One region of the Streptomyces telluris genome, then DNA from elsewhere that is predicted to be linked to it. Evidence: predicted binding sites of a transcription regulator. Region 1 holds the regulator's gene; each other region holds the start of a gene.
The links. The regulator HrcA, encoded in region 1, represses chaperone genes, less so after heat shock. The targets are predictions, from matches to a motif close to TTNGCACTCNGNNNNNCNGAGTGCNAA.

Region 1 (3,272 bases):
TCGGCGGCGGGAGGCTGCGGCATAAACAGATTCACACCGAAGGGTGCGGCGGTGCGGGCACGAAGCTGCTTGATCTCTTCGTACATCGCCGCGGGCGTCTTGTAACCGGCGGCCAGGAAGCCGAGGCCGCCGGCCTCGGACACCGCGGCCGCGAGGGCGGGCCCGGAGACGCCGCCGGCCATGGGCGCCTGCACGACCGGGTGCCGGCACAGGCCGGTGAGCGCGGAGGCCACCCTGGGTTCGTATGCCATGACCACATCGTGTCACAGACCATGTCAATCACCGGACGGGCTCGATCCGAGCCCGTCCGGTGAAAAAGACCACACCGCCAGATGAAGGGTCAGCGCCCGTTGAACGCGTCCTTCAAGCGCGAGAACAGCCCCTGCTGCCCCGGCTTGCCGTGCCCGCCCGGGGGCCGACCCCCGGACCCCCGGCCCGGCGCCTACCGCCCGTTGAAGGCGTCCTTCAACCGCGAGAACAGCCCCTGCTGCCCCGGCTTGAACTCGCCCATCGGCCGCTCCTCGCCCCGCAGCTTCGCCAGCTGCCGCAGCAGCTCTTCCTGCTGCGGGTCGAGCTTATTGGGCGTGATGACCTCGACGTGCACGATGAGGTCGCCGCGACCGCCGCCGCGCAGGTGCGTGACGCCCCGCTGGTGCAGCGGGATCGACTGGCCCGACTGCGTGCCGGGCCGGATGTCGATCTCCTCGACGCCGTCCAGGGTCTCCAGCGGCACCTTGGTGCCGAGGGCCGCGGCCGTCATCGGGATGGTGACCGTGCAGTGCAGGTCGTCGCCGCGGCGCTGGAAGACCGGGTGCGGCTTCTCGTGGATCTCGACGTAGAGGTCGCCGGCGGGGCCGCCGCCGGGGCCGACCTCGCCCTCGCCCGCGAGCTGGATCCGGGTGCCGTTGTCGACACCGGCCGGGATCTTGACCGTCAGGGTGCGCCGCGAGCGGACGCGGCCGTCACCGGCGCACTCCGGGCAGGGCGTGGGCACGACCGTGCCGAAGCCCTGGCACTGCGGGCACGGCCGGGAGGTCATGACCTGGCCGAGGAAGGAGCGGGTGACCTGCGAGACCTCGCCGCGGCCACGGCACATGTCACACGTCTGGGCGGAGGTGCCGGGGGCCGCGCCCTCGCCGCTGCACGTGGTGCAGACGACGGCGGTGTCGACCTGGATCTCCTTGGTCGTCCCGAAGGCGGCCTCGTCGAGGGTCACTTCGAGACGGATCATGGCGTCCTGGCCGCGCCGGGTGCGCGAGCGCGGGCCGCGCTGCGACGCCTGTCCGAAGAAGGCGTCCATGATGTCGGAGAAGTTGCCGAAGCCCGCGCCGAAGCCACCGGCGCCGCCACCGCCGCCGGACGCCGAGAGCGGGTCGCCGCCGAGGTCGTAGACCTGCTTCTTCTGCGGGTCCGAGAGCACCTCGTAGGCGGCGTTGATCTCCTTGAACCGCTCCTGCGTCTTCGGGTCCGGGTTGACGTCCGGGTGCAGCTCGCGGGCGAGGCGGCGGAAGGCCTTCTTGATCTCGTCCTGCGAGGCGTCGCGCCGTACGCCCAGGACCGCGTAGTAATCCGTGGCCACTTACGACTCCGCCAGGATCTGTCCGACGTAACGTGCCACTGCGCGTACCGCTCCCATCGTTCCGGGGTAGTCCATGCGGGTCGGTCCGACCACGCCGAGTTTGGCGACTGCCTCGTCGCCCGAACCGTAGCCGACGGCGACGACCGATGTGGAGTTCAGTCCCTCGTGAGCGTTCTCATGCCCGATGCGCACCGTCATCCCGGAGTCCTTGGCCTCGCCCAGCAGCTTCAGCAGGACGACCTGCTCCTCCAGCGCCTCCAGCACGGGCCGGATGGTGAGGGGGAAGTCGTGACCGAAACGGGTGAGATTGGCGGTGCCGCCGATCATCAGCCGCTCCTCGGTCTCCTCGACCAGCGTCTCCAGCAGGGTGGCCAGCACCGTAGAAACGGTTCCGCGGTCCTCCTGCTCGAAGGACTCGGCCAGATCCGCCACCAGCTGCGGGACGTCCGTGAACCGGCGGCCCACGACACGGCTGTTGAGCCGCGCGCGCAGATCCGCGAGGGAGGTCTCGCCGATCGGGGCCGGGCAGTCGATCATGCGCTGCTCGACCCGCCCGGTGTCCGTGATCAGCACGAGCATGACGCGGGCCGGAGCCAGCGAGAGCAGCTCCACGTGGCGCACCGTCGAACGGGTCAGCGACGGATACTGCACCACCGCGACCTGCCGGGTCAGCTGCGCCAGCAGGCGGACCGTGCGCCCCACGACGTCGTCCAGGTCGACGGCGCCGTCCAGGAAGTTCTGGATGGCGCGCCGCTCCGGCGTCGACAGGGGCTTGACGCCCGCCAGGCGGTCGACGAAGAGCCGGTAGCCCTTGTCGGTCGGGATGCGGCCGGCGCTGGTGTGCGGCTGGGCGATGAAGCCCTCCTCCTCCAGCGCGGCCATGTCGTTGCGCACCGTGGCCGGGGAGACGCCCAGCCGGTGCCGCTCGGTGAGGGCCTTGGAGCCGACCGGCTCCTCTGTGCCCACATAGTCCTGGACGATGGCGCGCAACACCTCGAGCCTGCGTTCGCTCAGCATCGCGCGCACCTCCAAGTCCAGACCGTCTTACGGGGCCCGTTCCTGGCACTCAGCAGTCGCGAGTGCCAAAGCCCTCCAGCCAGTGTACGGCCGTGCACCACAGGCAGGGCAAGAGCCGTCCCCGCCGCGTGCCCGCGGCAGGACGCCGGACGGGCAACCGTACCGCGCTCCCGCTAGCGTCCTGGTATGGACAGCGGTCAGCAAGGCCACGGGGATGCAGCACGGTGGGAACGGCTCGCGCCGGGCGTCGCGCGCCGCCGAATGCCGACGTGGGACGCCACCGTCGGGGTCGTCACAGGCAGTACGGGCGTGCTGCTCGTGGACACCGGCTCGACGGTCGCCGAAGGCGCGGAGCTCGGGCACGAGGTGCGGGAACTGTTCGGCCGGGGAGTGACGCATATCGCTCTGACGCACCCCCACTTCGATCACGTCTTCGGCACGGCGGCCTTCCCGGGCGCGGAGGTGTACGGGGCCGTGGGCGCCGCCGAGCTGATGCGGCGCGAGCGCGAGGAGCTGCGGCTGGACGCGGAGCGGTACGGGCTCGCGCCCGCGGCCGCCGCGGAGGCCGCCGAGCGGCTCGTCACACCCCGGCACCCGGTCAGCGGGGAGCTGACGCTGGACCTGGGCGGCGGGCGCCAGGCGCTCCTCGCCAACCTCGGGCCCGGCCACACCGCGC
Region 2 (3,272 bases), on a different contig from region 1:
GTGATCCGTCAGGATCAGAAGTCCATGTCACCGCCGGGCATGCCGCCCGGAGCGGCCGCGGCGGCCTTCTCCGGCTTGTCGGCGATGACGGCCTCGGTGGTGAGGAAGAGCGCAGCGATGGACGCGGCGTTCTGCAGGGCGGAGCGGGTGACCTTGGCCGGGTCGATGATGCCCTCGGCGACCAGGTCGACGTACTCGCCCGTGGCGGCGTTGAGACCGTGGCCCGGGGTCAGGTTGCGCACCTTCTCCACGACGACGCCGCCCTCGAGACCGGCGTTGACCGCGATCTGCTTGAGCGGGGCCTCCAGGGCCAGCTTGACGGCGGCGGCACCGGTGGCCTCGTCGCCCTCGAGCTCCAGCTTCTCGAACACCTGGGAGGCCTGCAGCAGGGCCACGCCACCACCGGCGACGATGCCCTCCTCGACGGCCGCCTTCGCGTTGCGAACGGCGTCCTCGATGCGGTGCTTGCGCTCCTTGAGCTCGACCTCGGTCGCGGCACCGGCCTTGATGACGGCCACGCCGCCGGCCAGCTTCGCGAGGCGCTCCTGGAGCTTCTCGCGGTCGTAGTCCGAGTCGCTGTTCTCGATCTCGGCGCGGATCTGGTTGACGCGGCCCTGGACCTGGTCGCTGTCACCGGCACCGTCGACGATGGTCGTCTCGTCCTTGGTGATGACGACCTTGCGGGCGCGGCCGAGCAGGTCGAGACCGGCGTTCTCCAGCTTGAGGCCGACCTCCTCGGAGATGACGGTGCCACCGGTGAGGATGGCGATGTCACCGAGCATGGCCTTGCGGCGGTCGCCGAAGCCCGGGGCCTTGACGGCGACGGACTTGAAGGTGCCGCGGATCTTGTTCACGACGAGCGTGGACAGGGCCTCGCCCTCGACGTCCTCGGCGATGATCAGCAGCGGCTTGCCGGACTGCATGACCTTCTCCAGGAGCGGCAGCAGGTCCTTGACCGAGCCGATCTTGGAGTTGACGATCAGGATGTACGGGTCGTCGAGGGACGCCTCCATACGCTCCATGTCGGTGGCGAAGTACGCCGAGATGTAGCCCTTGTCGAAGCGCATACCCTCGGTGAGCTCCAGCTCCAGACCGAAGGTCTGGGACTCCTCGACGGTGATGACGCCTTCCTTGCCGACCTTGTCCATGGCCTCGGCGATGAGCTCGCCGATCTGGGTGTCGGCGGCGGAGATGGAGGCGGTGGAGGCGATCTGCTCCTTGGTCTCCACGTCCTTGGCCTGCTCGAGCAGGGCACCGGAGACGGCCTCGACGGCCTTCTCGATACCGCGCTTCAGCGCCATCGGGTTGGCACCGGCGGCGACGTTGCGCAGGCCCTCGCGGACCAGGGCCTGGGCCAGGACGGTCGCGGTCGTCGTGCCGTCACCGGCGACGTCGTCCGTCTTCTTCGCGACCTCCTTGACCAGCTCGGCGCCGATCTTCTCGTACGGGTCCTCGAGCTCGATCTCCTTGGCGATGGAGACACCATCGTTGGTGATCGTGGGGGCGCCCCACTTCTTCTCGAGGACGACGTTGCGGCCCTTGGGGCCGAGGGTGACCTTGACGGCGTCGGCGAGCTGGTTCATCCCGCGCTCGAGACCGCGCCGTGCCTCCTCGTCGAACGCGATGATCTTGGCCATGTGAAGTGGTCCTCCCAGGACGGGGTGGAGACTGCTCCGGACCGCACTGGCGCCCGCGACGGACGGCCTGCGTACCCTGCGGTTCCTTGCCCCGCCTGGCATGCGGACCTCACCGACGGTCCAAATCTGTCACTCTCACTCGGAGAGTGCTAAGCCCAATGATTAGCACTCGACCAGGGAGAGTGCAAGCGCCCCGGGGGGACAGTCACGCCCACGGGGCGCCCGGAGCAGGGGCCCCAGGCAGCCGTACCCACCCCACGCGCCCCGCACACGCGCGAGGGGCCCGCACCCCGTCGGGTGCGAGCCCCTCTGCAAACCGAGCGAGCCGGTGGTCGATGCGCCGCGATCAGACCTGCTGCAGCTTCACCATGTCCGCCTGCGGCCCCTTCTGGCCCTGCGAGATCTCGAACTCGACCCGCTGACCCTCCTCGAGGGTGCGGTAACCGTCCATCTGAATCGCGCTGTAGTGGACGAATACATCCGCACCACCGTCGACCGCGATGAAGCCGTAGCCCTTCTCCGCGTTGAACCACTTGACGGTGCCCTGAGCCATGCCTAACTCCCCTATTACTGGCCCTTGCGCAGGACCGCACTTCGCGGACCCGGGTCAGACCTCACCCCCTGGCAGCCCAGTGGGTGTGCGCCGGAACGCGTCGACCGCGGCTGAATGTATCTGCACGGATGCCGTCTGCAACAGGTCACTCGGACGAGAATTCCGGGCATGGCCGATCGAGGAAATCGGCTGAACTCCGGGTATTTCAGGGCAAGTCGGGCCGGGTATAACGCAACCAACCCGGCATTTCGTGCACACACTTCGCGCACAACTTGACGGGTTCTCATATGCGTTCGGCACTGACGCCGGGCGGGGATCGCCCCAACTGTATCGCGCTCAACAGGCGGAATCGCCCCGTCCGCTTTACGGACGAGGCGATTCCGGGTACGTCGTGCGGCAATAACGGAGGAACCCTGTGAAACCTCAGCCGCCGGCGACGGCCGGGATGACGGAGACGGCGGAGCCGTCGGGGGTGGGCGTCTGCAGCCCCTGCTCGAAGCGGACGTCGTCGTCGTTGACGTAGACGTTGACGAACCGGCGCAGCTTGCCGGCCTCGTCGAGCACGCGGGCGGCGATGCCGGTGTGGTTCTCCTCCAGGGACCGGAGGACATCGGCGAGGGTCGCGCCCTCGGCGGAGACCTCGGCCTTCCCGCCGGTGTAGGTACGGAGGATGGTGGGGATGCGAACGGTGACGCTCATGGGGAAGCTCCCTCGAAACGAGTTGTGGGCAGGCGTTCCGCAGGGCGGAACAGGTGGGCGCAACCGGCCCGCAGATGTCAGACGGCGGCAAGACCAGCGGCGCGGAACGCCTCCAGCGACGGCCGGATCGTCGCCGTCGGCCCCGCCGCGACCGCGTCGAGCGTCTTGAGCCCGTCCCCGGTGTTGAGCACGACGGTCGTGAGCGACGGATCCAACCGACCGCTCTCGATCAGCTTCCGCGTCACCCCGACCGTCACCCCGCCCGCCGTCTCGGCGAAGATCCCCTCGGTCCGGGCGAGCAGCCGGATCGCGTCCACGATCTGCTCGTCGGTGACGTCCTCCACCGCCCCACCCGTCCGCCGCGCGATGTCCAGCACGTACGG
Region 3 (3,272 bases), on a different contig from region 1:
GGCGGAGCCCAGCACGTCCAGGCCGACCTGGTCGAGCTTGAGGCCGACCTCCTCGGCGACGACGGTGCCGCCGGTCAGGGTGGCCATGTCGCCCAGCATCGCCTTGCGGCGGTCGCCGAAGCCCGGGGCCTTGACGGCCACGGCGTTGAAGGTGCCACGGATCTTGTTGACGACGAGGGTGGAGAGGGCCTCGCCCTCGACGTCCTCGGCGATGATCAGCAGCGGCTTGGAGGAGCCACCCTGGATGATCTTCTCCAGCAGGGGCAGCAGGTCCTGGATCGAGGAGATCTTGCCCTGGTGGATGAGGATGTACGGGTCCTCGAGGACGGCCTCCATGCGCTCCTGGTCGGTGACCATGTAGGGCGACAGGTAACCCTTGTCGAAGGCCATGCCCTCGGTGAAGTCCAGCTCCAGACCGAAGGTGTTCGACTCCTCAACGGTGATGACACCGTCCTTGCCGACCTTGTCCATCGCCTCGGCGATGAGCTCGCCGACCTGCTTGTCCTGGGCGGACAGGGCGGCGACGGCCGCGATGTCGGCCTTGTCCTCGATCGGACGGGCGGTCGCGAGCAGCTCGTCGGAGACGGCCTTGACCGCGGCGTCGATGCCCTTCTTCAGGGCGGCCGGGGAGGCGCCGGCGGCGACGTTGCGCAGACCCTCGCGGACCAGCGCCTGGGCCAGGACGGTCGCGGTGGTGGTGCCGTCACCCGCGATGTCGTTGGTCTTGGTCGCCACCTCCTTGACGAGCTGGGCGCCCAGGTTCTCGTACGGGTCCTCGATCTCGACCTCACGGGCGATGGTGACGCCGTCGTTGGTGATGGTCGGGGCACCGAACTTCTTGTCGATGACGACGTTGCGGCCCTTGGGGCCGATCGTCACCTTGACCGTGTCCGCCAGCTTGTTGACACCGCGCTCGAGGGCGCGACGGGCGTCCTCGTCGAACTTCAGGATCTTCGCCATGGTTGCTTCAAGTCCTCTCAAACGAACCGCGCCCCGGACCCCGGCGGCATATACACACGGGAACCAGGGCGCAGATCACATCAAACGGGGTGAATTACTTCTCGATGATCGCGAGCACGTCGCGAGCCGAGAGAACGAGGTACTCCTCGCCGTTGTACTTCACCTCGGTGCCGCCGTACTTGCTGTAGAGCACGACGTCGCCGACGTTCACGTCGAGCGGAAGACGGTTGCCCTCCTCGAAGCGGCCCGGGCCCACGGCCAGGACGACGCCCTCCTGGGGCTTCTCCTTGGCGGTGTCCGGAATAACCAGGCCAGAGGCCGTGGTCTGCTCGGCGTCGAGCGGCTGGACCACGATGCGGTCCTCAAGCGGCTTGATGGCAACCTTGGAGCTGGCGGTCGTCACGATCCGACCTCCCCCTTCGGAGATTCACGGGGTTATCTGTCTGAGGTGGCGACCAGGAGGATCCGTCGTCGCGGGTGCCGGATTCTGCCCGTCGCTGCGTTTGGCACTCCCGGGTGGAGAGTGCCAACGGAGCCGAGACTATGACGCGGTTAGCACTCGGTCAAGCGGAGTGCCAATTCGCCGTGCGGCGAGCCTGCGGTTCACCCCTGGGGGTAAGGCACCCGGCCGGTCGGGGCGGCGCGTTCCGGCGTTCCGGCGCGGAGGTGGATCTGCCCGCGGGCCGCGGGTCGTAATCCTCCGGATTCTCATGCGGCGCGTACGACCCGTGCGGCGCGTCCGGCACCCGGCACCCGGCACCCGGCCTAGACGTAGTCCTCCAGGCGCGCCACCGTGAACCCCTGCCGCTCGATGCTGCGCAGCATGTTGGTGACCATCCGCGTCATGGTCGTGCCCTTGAGCTCCGAGGGGCCGCGGAAGTGGGCGAGGACGATGTCGCCGGAGCGCAGCTTCCCGCCGTCCGCGTAGCGCATGTCGTTGATCTGCATCGTCGCCTCCCACAGCAGCAGCGCCTTCACCCCGCAGCTGCTGGCCGCGGCGAGGGTGGCGTCGTTGTAGTTGCCGTAGGGCGGGCGGAAGAACGGCGGCTTGCTCCCGTACCGCTTCTCCAGGGCGTCCTGCTGGCCGCAGACCTCGCGGCGCTGCGCGTCGGCGGAGAGGGTGCGGAGGTTGGGGTGGGAGAGGGTGTGGTTGTGGATGCCGTTGCGGTTCCCCTCGCCCCGCAGCTGCTCGAAGTAGCCGTAGCCGCTGCCCGCGCGGGCGATGTCGTCGGTGAGGAACATCGTGAAGGGCAGCTTCAGGTCCTTGGCCATCTCCACGAATTCCGGGTCCTTCTCCGCCCCGTCGTCGAAGGTCAGGAAGACGACCTTGTCCTGGGTGGGCACACGCCGGATCACCTTGGGCGCGGCGCCGGCCTTCATCCCGTCCGTCAGCCTGGCGGCCGGCGGGGCGGGCGGCGCGGCGAGGGGCTTGTCCAGGCCCCAGCGGCGGTAGGCGGCGGCGTCCGGGACGGCCGGGGCCGAGGGCGAGGACGCCGCGTCCGTACGCGCAGAGGGGGACGCGGACGCCGTTCCCTTGCCGCCACCGGAGGAACCGGAGCAGCCGCTGAGGAGCAGGGCCAGCAGGAGCGTGCCCGCGGCGGCGGCACGGGCGGACGGGCGGGCGGATATCGGGCCGGATACAGGGGAGCTCACACCTCTGATTGTTGTGCATGTGTTCGAGCCGGGCAGACCGGGCGGAAGGGGGGCCTGTCGGAGGGGCGGGGAGGAGGCCCGGGCGAAGGCCTGGGCAAGAATGGCCGGGTGCCAGCACAGAACGAACCGAACGAGCCGAACAAGCCGAACGCCCGGGACGAACCGGACGCGTCGGGGGCCGCCGTTGCCGCCTTCACCGCCCTCCTCACGGACGAGGGCCGCGGCCTGCTCGCCGGGCTGCGCGACCACGACCCCGCCCGGGAACTGGCCACGGCGACCCGGCTGCGCCGCGACCACCCCGCGGAGCTCGTCTCGGCGGCGCTCGGCATGGCCCGGCTGCGGCAGCGGGCCGTGGCGAAGTTCGGTGCGGAGGACGCGTACCGGATGTTCTTCACGCCGAACGGCGTGGAGCAGTCGACGCGGCGGTCCGTGGCCGAATACCGGGCCGGCCGGTTCGCCGCGCTCGGCGTCCGCTCCGTGGCCGACCTGTGCTGCGGCATCGGCGGCGACGCGATCGCGCTGGCGCGCCTGGGCATCCGCGTCCTCGCCGTCGACCGCGACCCGCTGACCTGCGAGGTGGCCCGCGCGAACGCCGAAGCGCTGGGCCTTTCCGACCTCATCGAGGTGCGCTGCGCCGACGTCGCCGACGTGGACACCTC

Region 2: a site for HrcA is predicted at 1,800-1,826, ahead of groL (chaperonin GroEL). Genes of this name have one in related genera too.
Region 3: a site for HrcA is predicted at 1,513-1,539, ahead of groES (co-chaperone GroES). Genes of this name have one in related genera too.

Annotation. Positions count from the first base shown of each region.
Region 1 covers NZ_JANIID010000006.1:108,855-112,126, reverse strand. The annotation lists gene NQU55_RS09145 (nitronate monooxygenase) at 1-233, opposite strand, end outside; gene dnaJ (molecular chaperone DnaJ) at 443-1,579, opposite strand; gene hrcA (heat-inducible transcriptional repressor HrcA) at 1,580-2,596, opposite strand; gene NQU55_RS09130 (MBL fold metallo-hydrolase) at 2,783-3,272, shown strand, end outside.
Region 2 covers NZ_JANIID010000003.1:139,865-143,136, reverse strand. The annotation lists gene groL (chaperonin GroEL) at 15-1,637, opposite strand; gene NQU55_RS04920 (cold-shock protein) at 1,984-2,190, opposite strand; gene NQU55_RS04915 (ubiquitin-like small modifier protein 1) at 2,614-2,889, opposite strand; gene thrC (threonine synthase) at 2,967-3,272, opposite strand, start outside.
Region 3 covers NZ_JANIID010000028.1:100,543-103,814, reverse strand. The annotation lists gene groL (chaperonin GroEL) at 1-960, opposite strand, end outside; gene groES (co-chaperone GroES) at 1,055-1,363, opposite strand; gene NQU55_RS26500 (polysaccharide deacetylase family protein) at 1,726-2,613, opposite strand; gene NQU55_RS26495 (THUMP-like domain-containing protein) at 2,722-3,272, shown strand, end outside.